DNA from 2 places in the Mesorhizobium sp. CA10 genome. Region 1 is predicted to be linked to the other one. Evidence: predicted binding sites of a transcription regulator. Region 1 holds the regulator's gene; the other holds the start of a gene.
What was found. The regulator HrcA, encoded in region 1, represses chaperone genes, less so after heat shock. The targets are predictions, from matches to a motif close to GTTAGCACTCNCNNNNNGNGAGTGCTAAC.

Region 1 (10,519 bases):
CGGCTGATGTTCGCCTGCGCCCATCCGGCGATCGAGGCCAGCGTGCGCGCGCCGCTGATCCTGCAGACGATCCTCGGTTTCGACGCCGCGACGATCGCCTCGGCCTTCCTGGTTTCGCCGGCAACGATGGGCCAGCGGCTGGTGCGGGCCAAAGCGCGCATCCGCGAGACCGGGATTCCGTTTCGTGTGCCGGAGCAGGCGGAGCTCGGCGAGCGGCTGGGCGCGGTGCTGGAAGCGATCTACGCCACCTTCGCCGAAGGCTGGTCGGATCCGACCGGCACCGACAGCCGGCGGCGCAATCTCGCCGCCGAAGGGATTTGGCTCGGCCGGCTGGTCGCCTCGCTGATGCCGGACGAGCCCGAGGCGCTCGGCCTGCTGGCGCTGATGCTGTTCGCCGAGGCGCGCCGCTCGGCGAGACGCGGCCCGGAGGGGGATTTCGTGCCTTTAGCCGAGCAGGACATCGCGCTCTGGGACGACAGCCTGATCGACGAGGCGGAAGCCTTGCTGGTGCGCGCCGCGCAAAGGGGGATCATCGGCCGCTACCAGCTGGAGGCCGCCGTGCAGTCCGCCCATACGGCACGCCGGCGCGGCAGCGGCACCGACTGGGCGGCGATCCGCCAGCTGTATGACGCGCTGCAGGCCGTGGCCGGCTCGCCCGTGGTGGCGATCAACCGGGCGGTGGCGATCGCCGAAACCGAGGGCGCTACGGCCGGCCTAGCGGCGCTTTACGTGCTGGGCGACGACAAGCGGCTGCAGGACTACCAGCCCTATTGGGCCGCCCGCGCCGGGTTGTTGGCGAGACTCGGCAATATCAAGCAGGCGGCAGAATCCTACGACCGGGCGATCGGCCTCGAGCGCGACGCCGCGCTGCGGCGTTTCCTGCAGGGCGAGAAGGCGAAGCTCGTCAGGAATTAGGGCAATGGAAGGGAGATTGGCTGCAGCCTCCCGACCTCGTCATTCTAGGGCGGAGCAAGGAGCGAAGCGACGCGCGCAGACCCTAGAATCCATGCCGTTACCTTGGCCGAAGGATGCAAACGGCGCAGAATTCTGCACCGTTGCGGCGCGTCGAAGTCACGGAATGGATCCTCGGGTCTGCGCGCGTCGCTTCGCTCCTTGCTTCGCCCGTGGATGACGATGCCGGACCGTTTCGGCCAATCTCCAAGGCGTGCGATCTGCCAGCGCAACCGCTGCGCACTTGCCTGGAATTGCCCTAGGCCCACATCTCGTGCGATGCGTTCAGCTTGCGCATCAGCTCATTCTCGCGCAGCCTCGCCCACAGGCGTTCGATGTTCGGCCAGGCGCCGCGCGCCTTCTGGACCTCGGGATGCCAGGCCACCAGCATGACGAGGTAGATGTCCGCCAGCGACAGCGTCTTGCCGGCCAGCCAGTCGCGGCCGGCCAAAGCCTGATCGAGAATGGCAAAGCCGCGATCCATCTCGGCGACCGCCGCCTGCTTAACCGGCTGCAGGCCGTCGCCATCGGTGGTGTAGCGTTGGGCATAATAGAGCCGCAGCACCGCCGGGTAGAGCACCGACGACATGAAAGCCAGCCAGCGCAGGAAATCGGCGCGGGCGGGCGAGCCCGCTTGCGGCGCGAGACGAGCTTCAGGGTGGCGCTCGGCGAGCAGGATGCAGATCGCCGCAGATTCGGTCAGCGAATGACCGTCCGGCAGTGTCAGCACGGGCACCTGGTTCAAAGGGCTGATGGCGAGGAAGGCCGGATCCGGCGGATCCTTCTTGGGTACGTCGATCTGCTCGAAGGGCACGCCGGCCATGGCAAGCGCCGCCTCGACGACGAAGCCGCCGCTGTTTGGGCGCGTATAGAGCTTGTACATGAAAACCCTCCCACCGGCCGATTGGGCCGGCGGCGATATGAGCCGGAAGCGGCGCCTGCCTCAAGCCGCCGACGAATGCCACCGGCGCCTTTTCAGCGGTCCAGTCCGTTCAGGCCCCCAGCCCGTCGAACAGGATGGTCGAGAGATAGCGCTCGGCGAAGGAGGGGATGACGACGACGAGGGTCTTGCCCTTGTTCTCCGGCCGAGAGCCGACGACGATTGCCGCCTGGAGTGCCGCGCCCGACGAGATGCCGACCGGAACGCCTTCGAGCCGGGCGACGAGACGCGCATTGGCGACCGAATCCTCGTTCGAGACCCTGACGACCTCGTCATAGATCGAGGTGTCGAGGATTTTGGGCGCAAAGCCTGCGCCGATGCCCTGGATCTTGTGTGGGCCGGGCTGGCCTCCCGACAGAACCGGCGAGGCTTCCGGCTCGACCGCCACGACGTGCAGCGAGGGCTTGCGCTTCTTCAGCACCTGGCCGACGCCGGTGATGGTGCCGCCGGTGCCGATGCCGGCAACGAAGATGTCGACCTCGCCATTGGTGTCGTTCCAGATTTCCTCGGCCGTGGTGCGGCGGTGGATTTCAGGATTGGCCGGGTTCTCGAACTGCTGCGGGATGATGGCGTTGGGCAGCGTCGCGGCGAGCTCGTCGGCCTTGGCGATTGCGCCCTTCATGCCTTTCGGGCCTTCGGTCAGCACCAGCTCGGCGCCGAGCAGCGCCAGCATCTTGCGGCGCTCGACCGACATCGTCTCCGGCATGGTGAGGATCAGCTTGTAGCCCTTGGCGGCGGCGGCGAAGGCGAGCGCGATGCCGGTGTTGCCGGAAGTCGGCTCGATCAGCGTGGTCTTGCCGGGCGAAATCTTGCCGGCCTCCTCCAGCGCCTCGATCATGGCGACGCCGATGCGGTCCTTGACGGAGGCGATCGGGTTGAAGAATTCGAGCTTGGCCAGAAGGTCGGCGACGATGCCCTTCTCACTGGCGAACTTGTCCAGCCTGACCAGCGGAGTGTCGCCAATCGTCTCCGTGATCGAGTTGAAGACGCGGCCGCGGCCGGGCACGCGCGCGGAGGTGACGGGCTTGTTCATTGGTTTCGCTCCCAAGGCAATGGCACAGGCGGACAGAATAAGACTTTCAACCGCGCAAGATAGGCTGCGGCTGGAAAATATCCGAGTGGGGCGGTTGCTCAAAAGCGCCCGAGGCCGGAAATGCATTTTCCGCCACGCCGGGTTTCAGGAATAGTTTGGCCGAATTCGGGATCGGTTGAGATTGGAACCTATTGACGCGCCGCTATGGCGGCAGCCGCGCCCATCATGAAGCCGGCGGCGGTGCGGTTCAGCACCTTCAGCGCGCGCGGCGATTTCAGGAACCAGCGCGCCTTGGCCGCGAGCGCCAGATAAGGCACCAGCACCACGAACAGAACCGCCACAGTGAGCATCGCAAGAATCGCGTAGTCGGCGAGCGTGATCGTCTTCAGGTCGACGATGGTCGGCGTGATGGCGAGATAGAAGATCATCGTCTTGGGATTGCCGAGCGTCACCGTCAGCCCGGCGATGAAGCTCGACACCAGCCCGCCTTTGGCCTTCCGCGCCTCGACGGTCTCGGGCGTGATGCCGCTGGTCCAGAAGCGCCAGGCGAGGAAAGCAAGATAGGCAACGCCGGCCCATTTGATGGCGAGGAAGACCATGCCGAAGGTCTGCGCGACGAAGGCGAGCCCGAGCACGACGGCGGTGAGATAGGTGAGGTCGCCGAGCATCAGGCCGAACGACATGGCAAGCGAGGACCGGAAGCCGGAGCCGAGCGCGCGGGCGACAAGCGCCGTGACGCCGGGGCCCGGAATGGCGGCGGCGACGCCGAGCGCGGCGCTGTAGGCAAGGAATCCGGTGAGTGTCATGGTTCTGGCCTGGCGTATGATTCCCCGAAGGGAGCGGGGCTTTTATCATGACGCCCGGCCACTGGTAATTCCCTCACGGCGGGATTCGTTGCGCCAGCTCGGCCGGAGCTGGTTTTCCCAGCAAGAGGAATTGACCGATCCCTTATGCTTGCGTTGGTGGAGTGGCATGCCTCGAAGATTGGCCGAAACGGCCCGGCCTCGTCATCCACGGGCGGAGCAAGGAGCGAAGCGACGCGCGCAGACCCGAGGATCCATTCCGTGACCTCGAAGCGTAGCAACGGTGCAGAATTCTGCTCCGCTGCGTTCTATGATCAGGGTCACGGAATGGATTCCAGGGTCTTCGCGACGGAGCTGCGCTCCTGCTTCGCCCTGGAATGACGAGGTTGGGAGGCCTCCGCCAATTCCAACGTTTGCACTGACCCTAAAAACCCTCCGTGGAGGAGCTACCCACCATACGTAATACGCCAGATCGTCCCGTTGCCGTCCTCGGTCAGGATCAGCGCGCCGTCGCTGGCCACGGCGACGCCGACCGGCCGGCCCCAGACCGCGTCGTCGGATATGACGAAGCCGGTGGCGAAGTCCTCGTATTCGCCGGTCGGCTTGCCGTCCTTGAACCTCAGCCGCACCACCTTGTAGCCGGTGCGGACATTGCGGTTCCACGAGCCGTGCAGCGTGACGAAGGCGTCGCCCTTAAAATCGGCCGGGAAGTTGGCGCCATCATAGAAGGCGATGTTGAGCGGCGCCGAATGCGCCTGCATCAGCACGTCCGGAACCGTGACCTTGCCGGCGAGATCGGGGCGGGCGCCCTCGTGGCGCGGGTCCTCATTGTCGCCGATATAATACCACGGCCAGCCATAGAAGGCGCCTTCCTTCACCGCGGTTGCGTATTCGAAGGGGGTGTTGTCGCCAAGCTCGTCGCGCTCGTTGACGACGCACCAGAGCGCGCCCGTCGCCGGCTGCATGGTCATGCCGGAACAGTTGCGCAGGCCGGTGGCGACGGTTCTGCGGTTGTTGCCGTCGGGGTCGAAGGCCAGCACGTCGGCACGGCCCTGTTCCGGACCCCAGGCCTCGCCCAGCGGCTGCGATTTCGTCCACGCCTCGACACCGCCCTTCGGCTTCGCGCCCATGTCCTCGGCGATATTGGAGCCGGAGCCGACCGACAGATAGAGCGTCTTGCCGTCGGGCGAGAAGGCGATGTCGCGCGTCCAGTGGTGGCTGGCGGGGACTTTGGCGACGATGGTTTCCGGCTTGCCCGACGCTTCCAGGTCACCCTCGCGATAGGGGAAGCGGACGACGCTGTTGCTGTTGGCAACATAGACCCATTGCGGCTTGTCGCCCAGCGGATAAAAGGCGATGCCGTAGGGCCGGGTCAGGCCCTTGGCGAAGATCGACTCCTGTGTAGGCTTGGCGCTGCCTTCCGCCAGGCGATAGACGCGCACCTGGTTCGCCCGGCTGTCGGCAACGAAGAGGTCGCCGTTCGGCGCCACCCGCACGACGCGGGGACTGTCGATGCCGGATGCGATCAGTTCGGCGGAAAAGCCAGGCGGAAGCTTTGGCTTCGCGTCCTCGGGGCGCTCGGTGACGCCGCCGCCGTTCGAAGCGGACTCCGTCATATCGGGTTTCGGCAAATCCTCAGGTTTCAGCAGCCGGCGCACGCCCGGACGGTCGGCTTTCCAGTCGCCGAAAGCTTTTTCGCCGCTGAGCAAGGGCTGACCGGCCTGCTGCGCAAAGGCAGCCGTGGCAAAAACCAGCGCGAGGCCCGCAAGGCCGGCGATCCGCATCATGCTGTCCTCCGTCTCTGCCACTATGTCCTGCCTTCGGGTGCCTCAGTCGATAAGGCCCCGGAGACAGAACATATTGGGCTAACGATCGAAAAGAGAAGCTCGCGCACGTGACTTGCCGGCCTCAGGCCTCTTCGGCATCCAGGTCGTCGTCGAGGCGCTTTTCCAACTCGACGAGATCAGCCGGCAGGGGCAGGCCCATGGCGCGCATCTCCCTCAATTTCTCGCGCAGCTGCTCCTGGATCTCGTGCTCGTCCTCGGGCTGGTTCACCATTTCCTCGAGCAGCAGGCTGATCTGGGCCTTGAGCGATTCCAGCGCCATGTTCTTCTCCTTAGCACCCTCAGCTGTGTCGAGGTTCAGGTCAGGCCGGCCTCACCTGAATATCGATACACCTAACGAAGCATGCGGGAAATCAGTTGTGCAGTGTAATCGACCATCGGCACGATGCGGGCGTAGTTCAGGCGGGTCGGCCCGATGACGCCAAGCGCGCCGACGACGCGGGCGTCCTTGTCGCGATAGGGGGCGACGACCAGCGAGGAGCCGGACAGCGAAAACAGCTTGTTCTCCGAGCCGATGAAGATGCGCACGCCCGGCCCCTCTTCGGCGAGATCGAGCAGCTGCAGCAGTCCGTCCTGGGTTTCCAAATCCTCGAACAGATGGCGAAGCAATTCTATGTCCGCCTGAGCGGTGACGTTTTCCAGGAGGTTGGCGCGGCCGCGCACGATAAGGCGCGCCGGCAGGCCGCTTTCGGCGCCGGCCCAGACCGCGAGGCCTTTCTCGACCAGATCCTGCGACAGCGTGTCGAGGGCCGCCCTGGTCTCGTCCTTGATGCGGGCGATTTCCGCCCGCGCCTCGGCCAGCGTCCGGCCACGGATATGCGCATTGAGGAAATTGGACGCCTCGTGCAGCTGCGACACGGTGGTGCCGGCCGGCAGGTCGACGACGCGGTTCTCGACATCGCCGTTCTGCGACACCAGCACTGCCAGCGCCTTTGCGGGCTCGAGCTGGATGAATTCGATGTGCTTCAGCGCCACCTCGTGCTTGGAGGCGAGCACGAGGCCGGCGCCGCGCGACATGCCCGACAGCATCTGGCTGGCCTCGGTCAGCATATGCTCCAGCGTCGCGCCCGAGCCGGAGGCGCGCACCTGCGCCTCGATGGTGCGGCGCTCGTCGTCGGAAAGGTCGCCCAGCTCCATGAAGGCGTCGACGAAAAAGCGTAGGCCGCTCTGGGTCGGCAGCCGCCCGGCGGAAACATGCGGCGCGTAGATCAGCCCCAGATGCTCGAGGTCGCTCATCACATTGCGGATGGTGGCGGGCGACAGCGAGGAGGGCAGGATGCGCGACAGGCTGCGCGAGCCGACCGGCTCGCCGTCGCGCAGATAGGAATCGACAATCCGCCGGAAGATATCGCGCGAGCGCATGTCGAGTGACTGAAGTACCGGCGACTGCGACGTCGGATCGACTGGTTTGTTCATTCCGGCGAGAAACCTCCTTCCGAAAAGATATAGACTTAAGCTACGGCGGCGCAACCCGGTGCCGCGCTCGCGGTCACACGGTGCCGCGTTTGCGGTCACCGGTGGCGCGTTTGCGGTCGCGCGGCCCGTTTTCCGTTGCGACCTCGTTTTCCTTTGCGCCATGCTGCGCATACGTCTACAAGCCGGCCACGATTCCGGAAACGACAAGAAAGAAGGCCGAATGCGCCCCTCCAAACGCCAAGCCGACGAAATGCGCGCCATCTCCTTCGAACGCGGCGTCTCCAAGCATGCCGAAGGCTCGTGCCTAGTGAAGTTCGGCGACACGCATGTCCTGTGCACGGCGAGCCTGGAGGAAAAGGTGCCGGCCTGGATGCGCAATTCCGGCAAGGGCTGGGTGACGGCCGAATACGGCATGCTGCCGCGCTCGACCGGCGAGCGCATGCGGCGCGAGGCCTCCGCCGGCAAGCAGGGCGGCCGCACGCTGGAGATCCAGCGGCTGATCGGCCGCTCGCTGCGCGCCGTGGTCGACCTGCAGGCGCTGGGCGAGCAGCAGATCACCGTCGATTGCGACGTGATCCAGGCCGATGGCGGCACCCGCACGGCCTCGATCACCGGCGGCTGGGTGGCGCTCTACGATTGCCTGCGCTGGATGGAAGCGCGCCAGATGGTGAGCGTCGCCAAGGTGCTTAAGGACCATGTCGCGGCGATTTCCTGCGGCATTCATGACGGCCAGCCGGTCATCGATCTCGATTACCTGGAGGATTCCTCGGCCGGCACCGACGCCAATTTCGTCATGACCGGCAAGGGCGGTATCGTCGAGATCCAGGGCACGGCCGAGGGCGAGCCTTTCTCCGAGGAGCAGTTCGCGGCGCTGATGGGCTTGGCGAAGAAGGGCATTTCGCGGCTGGTGAGCCTGCAGCAGATGGCGGTGGCTTAGGTTTTCGAATGCCGAGCCTAGGCTCCCCTCTCTGGCCTGCCGGCCATCTCCCGCTCAAGGGGGGAGATTGTATGTCACGCCGGCTTTCGCCAATCACCAATGCTGCAGAAGAGGTGCCGGCGCGGCCACAGCTAATCTCCCCCCTTGAGGGGGAGATGCCCGGCAGGGCAGAGAGGGGGGCCTCGTGATACCCTCCGCAATTCTCGAATCCGCCCTCTACGTCACAGACCTACACGCCGCCGAAGCCTTCTACCGCGACATCATCGGCCTCGAAGCCTTGGGCAAGGTCGAAGGGCGCCACGTCTTCTTCCGCTGCGGCGACGGCGTATTGCTTCTCTTCAATGCCGACGCTACGAAAATCCCGCCGGCGCCGGACGCTCGGCTGAAGGTGCCGCCGCACGGCACGGCCGGCGAAGGGCACCTCTGCTTTGCGGCAACCGCCGATGAAATCGCTGCATGGCGCAAGCATCTGTCCGCCAACAACATCGCCATCGAAAGCGATTTTGAATGGCCGCAGGGCGGGCACTCGATCTATATCCGCGACCCGTCGGGCAATTCGATCGAGTTCGCCGAGCCAAGGATCTGGGGTTTCTGATGCACTCGCTCAACGGAAAAAAGATCGTCGTCGCCAGCCACAATGAAGGCAAGCTGCGCGAATTCGCCGACCTGATGGCGCCGTTCGGATTCGAGGCGAAATCGGCCAAGGAATACGGCCTGCCCGAACCCGACGAGACCGGCACCACCTTCGAGGAGAACGCCTATATCAAGGCATATGCCGCCGCCAAGGCGACCGGACTGCCGGCGCTGTCGGACGATTCCGGGCTCTGCGTCGACGCGCTCGACGGCGCGCCCGGTGTCTATACCGCCAACTGGGCCGAGACGCCGGACGGCAGCAGGGATTTCGGCATGGCCATGCAGCGCACCGAGGTGGCGCTGCAGGAGGTTGGCGCTACGGAGCCCGCGCAGCGCACCGGCCGCTTCGTCGCCGTCATCTGCCTGGCATTTCCCGACGGCGAGGCCGAATATTATCGCGGCGAGGCCGAAGGCAGGCTGGTGTGGCCGCCGCGCGGCACGCTCGGCTTCGGCTATGATCCGGTGTTCCTGCCCAACGGTTTCGACAAGACTTTTGGCGAGATGAGCGCGCAAGAAAAGCATGGCTGGAGGCCCGGCCAGGCGACGGCGCTTTCGCACCGCGCCCGCGCCTTTCAGAAATTCGCCGAAGTGCGATTGAATTTGGCCAGATTGGATTTGGCGCGATCAGGATCCGCATGAGCGCAGTGCCCCTACCGCTCGACCGCAGCCCCGGCTTCGGCGTCTATATCCACTGGCCGTTCTGCGCGGCCAAGTGCCCTTATTGCGACTTCAACAGCCATGTCCGCCACCAGCCGGTCGACCAGGAGCGTTTTGCCCGCGCCTTCGAGACGGAGCTCGCAACCATGCGGGCCCGCACCGGGCCACGCGAGGTGACCAGCATCTTTCTCGGCGGCGGCACGCCGTCGTTGATGAAGCCGGAAACGGTGGCCGCCGTCCTGAAGGCCGTGGCGAGGAACTGGACGGTGCCGGCCGGCATCGAAGTGACGCTGGAAGCCAACCCGTCCTCAGTCGAGGCCGAGCGTTTCCGCGGCTATCGCGCCGCCGGCGTCAACCGCGTCTCGCTCGGCGTGCAGGCGCTCAACGACAAGGATCTGCGCTTCCTCGGCCGCCTGCACAATGTCGAGGAGGCGCTGCACGCCATTGGCCTCGCGCGCGACATTTTCCCCCGCCTCTCCTTCGACCTGATCTATGCGCGACCCGGCCAGACGCCGGAGGCATGGGGCGTGGAGCTGGAGCAGGCGATTGGCTATGCCGTCGACCACCTGTCGCTCTATCAGCTGACCATCGAGGAGGGCACGCCCTTCCACGCGCTTTACGCTGCGCGCAAATTCACGCTGCCCGACAACGATCATGCCGCCGACCTCTACGCGCTGACGCAGGAGGTGACGGCGGCGCAAGGCCTGCCGGCCTATGAGATTTCCAACCACGCGCGGCCGGGCGCCGAGAGCCGGCACAACCTCACCTATTGGCGCTATGGCGAATATGTCGGCGTCGGCCCCGGCGCGCATGGCCGCTTCGTCGAGAACGGCCGCCGCACGGTGACCATCGCGGAAAGAATGCCGGAGACCTGGGCCAATCTGGTCGAGGCCAAAGGCCACGGCGTCACCGGCGGCGAGATCCTGACGCGTTCCGAGGAGGCGGACGAGTTCCTGCTGATGGGACTGCGGCTGGCCGAAGGCATCGACCTGCAGCGCTACGAGGCGCTCTCGGGTCGCGGCCTTTCAAGCGCGCGGCTCTCGGTGCTGCAGGAAGAAGGCCTGGTGGCGCCTGTCGGCAACGCCCGCCTGCGCGCCACGACGGCGGGGATGATCGTGCTGGATGCGGTGGTGGCGGATTTGGCCAGGTAACCTGGCGCCTTCGTCATTCTCGGGCTTGACCCGAGAATCCATTCCGTGACCTTTATCGCAGCGCGCAACGGTGCAGAATTCTGAACCCGCTGCAACGCCTCGATGTAACGGAATGGATTCCAGGGTCTGCGCGCGTCGCTTCGCTCCTTGCTTC
Region 2 (10,519 bases), on a different contig from region 1:
CGAGCTCGCCCGGCGACGGGATCACCTGTGCGCGGATCGGATCGTTGGCGTCGCCCCAGTCGATCAAGTCGAGATAGGGTTTGGGCACGCGCACCTTGTGCGCCGCCGCGGCTTCTTGCATGACGGCGCGCTCGGCGGCCGAAAGCGGCAGCGAGGCGAGGTCGCGGACATGGCGCACGCCGGCGCGGACTTCGGCTTGCCAGGCGGCGTCGGGGGCGGCCGGCTGTTTGAGATTAGTGGTCATTGCGGTTCTCTGGTTCGCCGTCCCTATCGGCCGGATGGTCGATGTGGTCAACCGCATACCGCGTTACGCCGTGTTGGGAACTTGGAACTCTCACCGCTTGAGCTTCGCAATCGCCTCCGCCGTCACCGGCGTGAAGCAAGCAGCTCGGCGAAATCCTCGGTGTAGACCGTGAGCTTGATGCCCGTGACTGTCTCGTAGAAGTCGACGAGCCGCTTGCCGCAAGGCATTCAACTGCCGCAAGGCTAGATATCGGCGTAGATCTCCAGCACATTGCCGTCGGGATCCCGAAAGAACAGCGTGCGGTGACCCCAGGCCCGGTCGGTCGGCCCACTTTCGATCGCCACGCCCTTCTCACGCAACGTCTCGGCGCATTGGTCAACCTGGCTAGGCGTCACCCGGAAGGCGAGCTGCATGGAGAGCGCGCCCGCCGGGGTCGGCAAGTCGTTGAACATCACGCCGCGCTCAGTGAGCGCCAGGAGGCACGAGCCGACCTGGTAGGCGATCCAGCTCTCGCCCAGGCTGGAATGGACGCGAAAGCCCATCACGTCCTCGTAGAAACGCCGCATCTCCTTCATGTCGCGGGCGAAGAGGACGGTGTAGTCGATATTCCTGATGTTTTTCAGCGCATTCATTTGCGGAATCCTTAGTCTGGCGCCGCGTTCCGACGCGGCGTGATTGTCGATGCGCTGCCTCATTATACTGGTAGCAAGGTGGTACAAGATGAGCGGCGCTGCTAGTAGCGTCGCCACCCCCTTCGAGGCACGAGCATGCTGGAACAGACCACCGAGATGGATAGGCGTAAGGAACTCGGCCGCTTCCTGCGCGCCATGCGCGAACGCGTCGAGCCGTCACGGCATGGCATCCGCACCGGCACGCGACGGCGCGCAAGCGGGCTGCTGCGTGAGGAAGTCGCGCTGCTCGCAGGGATCAGCGCCACCTGGTATACGTGGCTAGAACAGGGCCGCGAGGCCAATCCTTCCGCGCAGGTGCTCAATGCGCTCGCCGACGTGCTGGACCTCGTGCCTGTGGAACACCAGCACCTGTTCAAGCTCGCAAAGCCGGAATGGCGGCCTGAGGCGACGCCGCTCGACGGCCCCTCGCCCGATCCTCGCATTGTCGGATTGCTCGCCACGCTCTCGCCCAACCCGGCCTATGCGCTCAACCGCGCCTGGGACTTCATTGCCTGGAACGACGAGGCGGCGGATTCGTTCGGCGGCTTCGATCAGGACGATCCCGCAAGGCGCAACCTGCTGGCGCGGTTCTTCCTCGATCCCGCCTGGCGCGGCCTGTTCGCCGACTGGGAAGTGGTAGCTCGCTCGGCGATCGCGCAATTCCGCGCCGCGACCGTCGAATAAGCGTCTGCTGCCGACATCCGCGCCGTGCTCGATCCACTCAAGGCGCTGAGTCCCGACTTCGCGCGCCAATGGGCCGAGATGCGGGTCGAGGAAGCGCCGATCTGGTCGAAGCGGATGGTCGGTCCGAGCGGCGAAATCAGGGTCTATGATTATTTTATGCTGACGGCCGTGGGCGTGGGCAAGGAGATAACGCTGAGCCTTTATCGGAAGCGTGGATAAGGAGCTCCCCGTAAAACGGGGAGAAAGACGCTGCCGCAATCGACCAGCGCCCTCCTTTCATGCAATCTCCTCCGGCGGCGATCATGGGGAAATGATCCGCCGCCGAGGGAGGATTGCCATGACCGACACGCCAGCGGCGCTGCCGCGCTATGAGGATGCCGTTGCGCAATTCCGCATCGAGGACGAGATCGCACGCCTCCACGGCGATCCGGCGACCGGCATCAACGCCTATGTCGAATGCTGCGGCCGCTATACCGGCGAAAACCGGCTGGCGCTGCGCGCGATCTCGGCTGCCGGTGAATTGCGTGAATACTCCTTCGACGATCTGGCCGACATGGCGGGCCGCGTCGGCACCCTGCTCAAAGGTCTCGGCGTGCGCCCTGGCGACGTCGTCGCCGGCATGCTGCCGCGCATCCCCGAATTGGTGGCGCTGATCCTCGGCACGTGGCGGGTCGGCGCGGTCTACCAGCCGCTGTTCACCGCTTTCGGGCCGAAGGCTATCGAGCATCGCCTGAACTACAGCAAGGCGAAGCTGGTGGTGACCAACCCCGCAAACCGCGCCAAGCTCGACGAGGTGAAAAACCGTTCGCGCATCGCCACCATTCTTGGCCCCGGCGATGCCCTCACAGCAGGCGACGTCGATTTCCGCGCGGCGCTGGAGGGCGCCTCTCCCGATTGCGAGCCGGTCATGCGCAAGGGCACCGACCTGTTCATGATGATGTCGACCTCCGGCACGACAGGACATCCGAAGGGGGTGCCGGTGCCGCTCAACGCGCTGCTTGCCTTCGGCGCCTATATGCGCGACGCGATCGGGCTTCGGCCCGACGACATCTTCTGGAACATCGCCGATCCCGGCTGGGCCTATGGGCTCTACTACGCCATCACCGGGCCTTTGCAGCTCGGCATCGCCACCACCTTCTACGAAGGCGCGTTCAACGCCAAATCGACCTACGACATCATCGAGCGTCTGGGCGTCACCAGCCTGGCCGGCTCGCCGACAGCCTATCGCCTGCTAATGGCGGAAGGGCCCGAGGCCGCGGCCCGCGTCAAGGGCAGGCTGCGCGTGGTGAGCAGCGCCGGCGAGCCGCTCAATCCGGAGGTGATCCGCTGGTTCGACGCGCATCTTGCAGCGCCGATCCACGATCATTACGGCCAGACCGAGAACGGCATGATGGTCAACAACCATCATGGTCTGGCGCATACGGTTCGCGCCGGCTCGGCCGGCTTTGCCATGCCCGGCTACCGCATGGTGGTGCTGGACGAGGCAGGCAACGAACTCGGCCCCAGCCAACCCGGCGTGCTGGCGGTCGATATCGCCAACTCGCCGCTGCGCGGGTTCGACGGCTACCACCAGGCGGAAACGCCGGCGATCGCGGGCGGCTACTACCGCACCGGCGACACAGTGGAATATGAGACGGACGGCTCCGTCTCCTTCATCGGGCGGGCCGACGATGTCATCACCTCGTCCGGCTACCGCATCGGACCGTTCGATGTCGAAAGCGCGCTGATCGAGCATCCGGCGGTCAACGAGGCGGCCGTCGTCGGGGTGCCCGATCCGCAGCGCACGGAGATCGTCAAGGCATTCGTAGTGCTGGCGCCCGCCTTCAAGGGCAGCGAGGCGCTGGCCGAGGAACTCGCCCAGCATGTGAAGAAGCGGCTGTCTGCGCATTCCTATCCGCGCGAGGTCGAGTTCGTCAGCGAACTGCCGAAGACACCGAGCGGCAAGATCCAGCGGTTCTTGCTGAGGAAGGCCGAGGTGGAGAAGCGCAAGGCGGAATAAAGATTTGGCTCTCCATGATTTCCGCCACGCAAAAGCCGCCAAGTCGGGCGATGGCTCCCAAGGGCTTTGATCGCTAATTTGGGGTTGCAGCATGCGGTTGATCTTGACGCTTCTCATTGCGCTGGCGGGCAACGCGGCATATGCCGCCTCGCCGGAAGATGATTATATCGTCGCGCGCGACAAGGCGATCGCCGATATGACCGCGCAGGAAAGCGCCAATACGGCGATCGAAACTATCGATGCCCAGAACGAGAAGGCGCTGGCCGACCTCCAGCAGCGCCTCGCCGCCATCCTCGGTCCGCTCTCCGTCAAAGGCTTTCCGGCGACCGGTACCATCAATGTTCAAAGCCTCAACGCTTCCGATATCGGCTACGGCATGCTGGACGGGCTGCGATATGCGCAGAGCGACGACGGCCCAAGCATCGTCGCCTCGACGCGCGGGTTGACCGAGCGCTGGCTCAAGTCCAAATCGTCCGAAGCGGAAGCGGATTTCAAGCTGCCCGCCGACATCGGAGCGGCGTTGAAGCTCGACAGTTTTTATACCCAAGCCATCGGCAGCGACGCGGCATTCTCGGGCACGCTCGACTTTTCGCTGAAGAAGCCCGTCGGCGCCGATGCGGTGGTCGCGCGGCTTGGCGGCTGGACCCAGGACGTCGGACCGATCTACGATCAGCACGTCGTCGTGGCGGTCGTCAAAGGCGACCGCGTGCTGATTGCCGAGGCACCCGCCTCGCCCGCCGTGCCGAAGATCGCGGCCTGCGATTCAATCTGGGCAGCCGCCGACGCCGCCGCGCAGAAAGCCCAGCAGGCCGACCAGGGTTCGGACCAGGACGATCCGCAGGTCTCCGATCCCGCCAACGCCGCCTGGGAAAAGGGCGACGCCGACTACCGCGCCTGCATGGCCCAGCGCCTGCCCGGCGACCCGTCCTTCCCGGCGCTGCTCAAGCAGGCGCAGGACCTTGCCGACGACATGGCTGGGAAATAGTCCGCCAGGGCAATTCCAGGAAAGCGCAGCGGCTCTCGAAGTGGAGCGGTTTCAAACCATAGAGATAGAGCGGGCCGGCGCTGTCGAAGCCGAGCCGCTCGAAACCCTCAGCCTCCGTTCGCCCGCATGTTGCGCCGAGAAACGCGCCGCGCGACGGGGCGCGCCGCTTCCGCGATGATCCCGTTGGTTTGAGGCGCGGCATCCATGCGCGACCTTGCGTCGGTCACCCGATGCAGGCGCTCGTAAGGCAGCAATTCCCGGATGCGGGCGTTGAGCGCTTCGACTTCGGCGCGCAAATCCTCGCATTCCTGCTTCTGGATATCGAGCTGGATCTGCTCCGACGCCTGCTGCAGCGAAAGCCGTGAGAAATTGGTGCTGACCTCGGACAGGTTCTTCTTGTCGGCTTCGCTCTCGTCCTTGAGAACGGCGAGCCTTTTCTCCGCAATCTGGCGTTCGGTGACGGCGTCGTTCAGCTGCGCCTTTAACCTGGTGATCTCGTCCGTGGCTTCGCCATTGTCGGTCGAGACCTTGTCCAGACGCGACTGCAGTTCCTGGATCTCGGCACGCAAACCGCGCATTTCCGCGTGGCTGCGTGCCAATTCGGCGGTGCTGTCGCTCTCGGCGATCCGCGCCGCCTCGATTGTTTCGGCAAGCCTGGCCTGCGCTGCCTCGAGCGCTTTCTGCAGCCGGGTTTCTTCCTTTTCGTGGTTGCCGATTTGAGCCATCAGCTCGGCGATATGGGCGGTTTCGCTGGCGTGGGTTGCCGCGAACTCGTCGAACTTGTGCCGGGCCTCCGCCTCGCGCTTTTGCGCCTGCTCCAGATCGACCGAAAGGCCGACCTGCTTTTCGCGCAGCAGCTTGTTCTCGGCGCCGCGCCTGTCGACTTCGACGGTCTTGGCCGTCAGGGCTTTGACGATCTCGCCGAACTCCGTCTCGCGCCTGGCGGTCTCATTGCCCATCTCCACCAGCTCCAGGCGCACCGCCGCAAGCGCCGAGCGCAGCTGCTCCCGGTCCTGGACGAGGCTCGCCTCGCGCTGCTGCCACGCTTCGGCCGCGCCGTCGCGTTCGCGCTGCCGGCGGGCGGCGTCAAGCAATTGTTCCGACAAGGTCTTGTGTTCGGCGGTGAGAGCGAGGTTTGCCAGCTCCAGCTCGTTGGAGCGCAACACGTCGCGATGGAAGACGTTGAGGACTTCGCGCGTCATATGATGCGCAGTGGCGATCTCCGCCAGCTTTGCCTCGATCTCCTGCAGATGGCCCTGCCCGTCCCGGAAAAGCCCGGTGACGGCCTCCAGGGCGGCCAGCCGCGTCTGGGTATGCGGTGTCAGCCGCGATGCCGATGCGTCGGACGGCTCTTCGGCCGGCGGATTCTCGTCGCTTGCAACCAGTTCCCGACCGGCGACGGCGTCGTCTTCCGACGGCGGCTGTTCGTCATCTTTGAGAACGTCCTCGAACGCCTCCGCCAGATCCGATTGGAGTTCCTGAAATTCCTTATCGACGTCCTCGGCCCGCTTGATCAGAGACTTGAAATTCATCACGGCACATCCCTTACGCTCGACGACACATCTTTTACGCTCGCCCCCGGGCGTACTTAACGAATTACTAATCTATCGCGTTACCTTCCGTTCGGGAAGCCTGTGCAAAGGAAACCAAAATTAAGGTTATCGCCGGTCCCAATCTGATGCGGATCCGCGCTAGGTGAGCCCCTCTCCCGTTCCTAACATATGTTAGCTTTCTCTCCGGATAGGTGCTGAAAGCATGCGCAGCAGAAGGGAAAGACAGCGAGCTGCTTGTCATCATTCAGATGAGCGATGCGAAGACTTCTGGACGGAAAAAAGAAGCTCCCGCCGTATAAATTTTCTCTTCCTCGGCCGCCCATGATCGATCGAGTGGAGTTGCTTGCGCGAGCATCCGGTTGCCGTGGCTCTATGGGAGTCGACGCGGGAGGCGGATGGGCCGACCTCCCGCGTCGGTGCATCAACTCTTGATGTCGATGCGCTTGACCTGCGACTGCGCCTTCTCGCTCTTCGGCAAGGTGACGGTCAGCACGCCGTTCTTGAAGCGGGCATCCACCTCGTCTTCCTTGACCTCGTAGCCGACCGGGATGCGGCGCTCGAAGCGGCCGTAATAGCGCTCGGAGAACTGCCTATCCTTGTCCTCCGTCTCGGAGCGCTTCTCGCCTCTCAGCGTCAGCACGCCGTCGTCGAGCAGGACCTCGATGTCTCTCTGTTCGAGGCCCGGCACCTCGGCCATCACCTTGATCTCCTTCTCGCCGTTGGAGATCTCGACGCTCGGCCAACCGGCGCCGAGGGCGGAGACACCGCCAAAAGACGGCAACCGGCTGTCGAAGCCGCGGAAAACGTCGTCAAACAGGCGGTTCACCTCGCGATGCAGCGACAGGAACGGATCGCGCTCACTGTCGCGGAATATGCTTGGAAGCTGGTTGCCGTTGCTCCGGCCCCAGGGGATCAGATCACGGACACTCATGGTTTGCTCCTTTCTGTTCATCGGCTCGAAAAGCACCTACGCGCCGGGCAGCGCCCGGCGCATAGCGCGGATGCGCTCACAAGAAGCCCTCAGGCAGCGTGCTTCTCGCCTTCGATCTTCTTTGTCGTGCCTTTGAGCGTTGCCTTGTCGGCCGCGATCTCGATCCGCCGCGGTTTCATCTCTTCTGGAATTTCGCGCTTCAGATCGATCGTCAGCAGCCCATTGACCAAGCTGGCGCCAACGACCTTGACGTGGTCGGCAAGCTCGAAGCGGCGCTGGAATGCACGGCCGGCGATGCCACGATGCAGGTACTCGCCCTTGTCCTCGCCGGCTTTCTGGCCAGAGACCATGAGCATGTTCTGCTCCTGGGTAATGGCCAGTTCGTCCTGCGAGAACCCAGCCACCGCCATACTGATGCGGTAGTCGTCGTCTGCGGTCTTGGCGATGTCATAGGGTGGCCAATTATCGACGGTCTCGATCCGGCTCGCCGTCTCGAGCGCGTTCAGCATTCGATCGAAGCCGATGCTCGACCGGAACAGGGGACTGAAGTCAAACGTGGTTCTCATAGCTACATCCTCCATTGAGCAACATAGATACGAGGGGCGCCAAGGAAGCGGCGCCCCTTGACCTTGCCGGTCTCTCTCAAGCACCGGCGTAATCGATCTGGGAATTCAACACGGGCACGTCAAGGCCCCGCTTCGAAGCAGCCTTCAGGTCGTGAAAGTCAGTCCCTTCGTCTGCATGCAGGCAGGCAAATCATGAGTTGGAGGCGGCCGCACAACCACGACCGCCTCGGGGAGCTGATCTTCAATGGATCGCGATGATCCCGTCGATGGCCCGCCATTCCGACGCCCTGATGAGTCGATGGTGAGCGACACGGACAGAATGCAAGGCGCCAGCTAGCTCGCGCTGCCAAAAGCCCAGAAAGCCCCTCAGCGCCGGGAAATCCGGGGCAAGATCATAGTCCTGCCAGACGTAAAGCTGGAGCAGGCTGGGATGGTCGGGCAGATGATAATGGATCTCGGCAGTGGTCAAGCCATAGCCATTCATCTGCAAGCGGAATTCCCTGCTGACCACCATCGCCTTCGGGCCCTCACGCGCTCAGCCGGTCGACCACCTGCCGGTGGTCGTCATCGGCAGGGCCGCTGGGCGGCGGAGCCAGCGCATCAAGCCGGCGCAGCGCATCCATGATGTCGTCGAAGGAGACAGGCCGCTCGGTGCCCGGCGGCTGGCGCAGCGCCGGCATCGATTCCACGGCGCAAGCATCGGACGCCCAGGACGAAAGGATCGCCCGCTTTTCCCATATGTCGAGCGAGCCGTCTTCCAGCACATCCCGCGGGTGCTGAAAATGCCTGGCCGGCGACAGCAGCCGGTCGAGCGAAAGGTCTGATAGTTCGGGAGCTAGGGAAGGAATGATCGGCGAAAGCGTCTGTCGGTCCATTTCTGTCCTCCGTCTCCAAAAACTCCTTGCTTCGGGTTCCAATTTCTCAGCGGTTCCGGCGCTGCCGGGCGCCGATAATCTTGTTCAACTCAGTCGCGAATTCAAGCCTCTTCGTTATCGGAGCGTTATCGGAGCGGTCCAATTTACCGCATGTTTTCAGCGCGCTAGCACTCAACGGTCGAGAGTGCCAAAAAATTTGCGGTACCCCCTTGAAAGTAGATGAAGGCAAAATTAGCTCGACATGCGCGCGATGCCGAAAGGGTCGCGCGAGCCCCGCTCCGGTCCTGCCGGTCCGGAGCGGAGGAACTGCTCGCAATCTGTTTGTCCTGAAGGAGAACGATATGACGTTCCGTCCATTGCATGACCGCGTGCTCGTGCGCCGCATCGAGGCCGAAGAGAAGACGGCCGGCGGCATCATCATCCCCGACACTGCCAAGGAAAAGCCGCAGGAAGGCGAAGTCATCGCCGTCGGGCCAGGCGCCCGCGACGATAGCGGCAAGCTCGCGCCCCTCGACGTGAAGGTCGGCGACCGCATCCTGTTCGGCAAGTGGTCCGGCACCGAGATCAAGCTCAATGGTGAGGACCTGCTCATCATGAAGGAAAGCGACGTGATGGGTGTGATCGAGCAGGCCGCGACGCTGAAGAAAGCCGCCTGACCGGGGCTTCGATAGAACCGCAACCCAGTCAATGAAAGCTGCCTAAACAAGGAGTGATCCAATGGCTGCCAAGGAAGTCAAATTCCATTCCGACGCCCGCGAGCGCATGCTGCGCGGCGTCAACATCCTCGCCGACGCGGTGAAGGTGACGCTCGGTCCGAAGGGTCGCAACGTCGTCATCGACAAGTCGTTCGGCGCGCCGCGCATCACCAAGGACGGCGTCACCGTCGCCAAGGAGATCGAGCTCGAGGACAAGTTCGAGAACATGGGCGCCCAGATGGTCCGCGAAGTCGCTTCGAAGACCAGCGACATCGCCGGCGACGGCACCACCACTGCCACCGTGCTTGCCCAGGCGATCGTTCGCGAAGGGGCTAAGGCCGTTGCCTCGGGCATGAACCCGATGGATCTGAAACGCGGTATCGACAAGGCGGTGGATGCTGTCGTCGCCGAACTCAAGGTCAACGCCCGCAAGATCACCAGCAACGACGAGATCGCACAGGTCGGCACCATCTCGGCCAATGGCGATGCCGAGATCGGCCGCTTCCTGGCCGAGGCTATGGAAAAAGTCGGCAACGAAGGCGTCATCACCGTCGAGGAAGCCAAGACGGCCGAGACCGAGCTGGAAGTCGTGGAAGGCATGCAGTTCGATCGCGGCTATCTCTCGCCCTATTTCATCACCAATCAGGACAAGATGCGCGTCGAGCTCGAAGAGCCCTATGTGCTGATCCACGAGAAGAAGCTCAGCAATCTTCAGGCCCTGCTTCCCGTGCTCGAAGCCGTGGTCCAGTCCGGCAAGCCGCTCCTGATCATCGCCGAGGATGTCGAGGGCGAGGCTTTGGCCACACTGGTGGTCAACAAGCTGCGCGGCGGGCTGAAAGTCGCCGCCGTCAAGGCGCCGGGCTTCGGCGACCGGCGCAAGGCCATGCTGGAGGACATCGCCATCCTCACCGGCGGCACGGCCATCAGCGAGGATCTCGGCATCAAACTGGAGAACGTCACGCTGGAGATGCTCGGCCGCGCCAAGAAGGTCGCGATCGAGAAGGAAAACACCACCATCGTCGACGGCGCCGGCAAGAAGGACGAGATCCAGGGCCGCATCACGCAAATCAAGGCCCAGATCGAGGAGACCACCTCCGACTATGATCGCGAAAAGCTGCAGGAGCGGCTGGCCAAGCTCGCCGGCGGCGTTGCCGTGATCCGCGTCGGCGGCGCGACGGAAGTCGAGGTCAAGGAGAAGAAGGATCGCGTCGACGACGCGCTGCACGCCACGCGCGCCGCGGTAGAGGAAGGTATCCTGCCCGGCGGCGGCGTTGCCCTGCTCAGGGCGGCCAAGGCGCTCGACACAGTCGCCGTCG

Region 2: the regulator HrcA is predicted to act here: its motif matches at 8,672-8,700, upstream of groES (co-chaperone GroES).

Annotation. Positions count from the first base shown of each region.
Region 1 is NZ_JAIUHV010000012.1:50,214-60,732, reverse strand. It holds gene LB535_RS22990 (RNA polymerase sigma factor) at 1-915, shown strand, start outside; gene LB535_RS22985 (glutathione S-transferase family protein) at 1,211-1,834, opposite strand; gene cysK (cysteine synthase A) at 1,944-2,924, opposite strand; gene LB535_RS22975 (LysE family translocator) at 3,113-3,730, opposite strand; gene LB535_RS22970 (PQQ-dependent sugar dehydrogenase) at 4,174-5,514, opposite strand; gene LB535_RS22965 (hypothetical protein) at 5,636-5,833, opposite strand; gene hrcA (heat-inducible transcriptional repressor HrcA) at 5,905-6,987, opposite strand; gene rph (ribonuclease PH) at 7,208-7,924, shown strand; gene LB535_RS22950 (VOC family protein) at 8,109-8,519, shown strand; gene rdgB (RdgB/HAM1 family non-canonical purine NTP pyrophosphatase) at 8,519-9,196, shown strand; gene hemW (radical SAM family heme chaperone HemW) at 9,193-10,365, shown strand.
Region 2 is NZ_JAIUHV010000008.1:242,089-252,607, reverse strand. It holds gene LB535_RS18700 (KamA family radical SAM protein) at 1-244, opposite strand, end outside; gene LB535_RS18695 (VOC family protein) at 487-876, opposite strand; gene LB535_RS18690 (helix-turn-helix transcriptional regulator) at 1,012-1,599, shown strand; gene LB535_RS18685 (hypothetical protein) at 1,624-1,818, shown strand; gene LB535_RS18680 (acyl-CoA synthetase) at 1,937-3,598, shown strand; gene LB535_RS18675 (hypothetical protein) at 3,690-4,583, shown strand; gene LB535_RS18670 (hypothetical protein) at 4,691-6,115, opposite strand; gene LB535_RS18665 (Hsp20/alpha crystallin family protein) at 6,558-7,067, opposite strand; gene LB535_RS18660 (Hsp20 family protein) at 7,157-7,633, opposite strand; gene LB535_RS18655 (usg protein) at 7,875-8,147, opposite strand; gene LB535_RS18650 (hypothetical protein) at 8,161-8,508, opposite strand; gene groES (co-chaperone GroES) at 8,850-9,164, shown strand; gene groL (chaperonin GroEL) at 9,226-10,519, shown strand, end outside.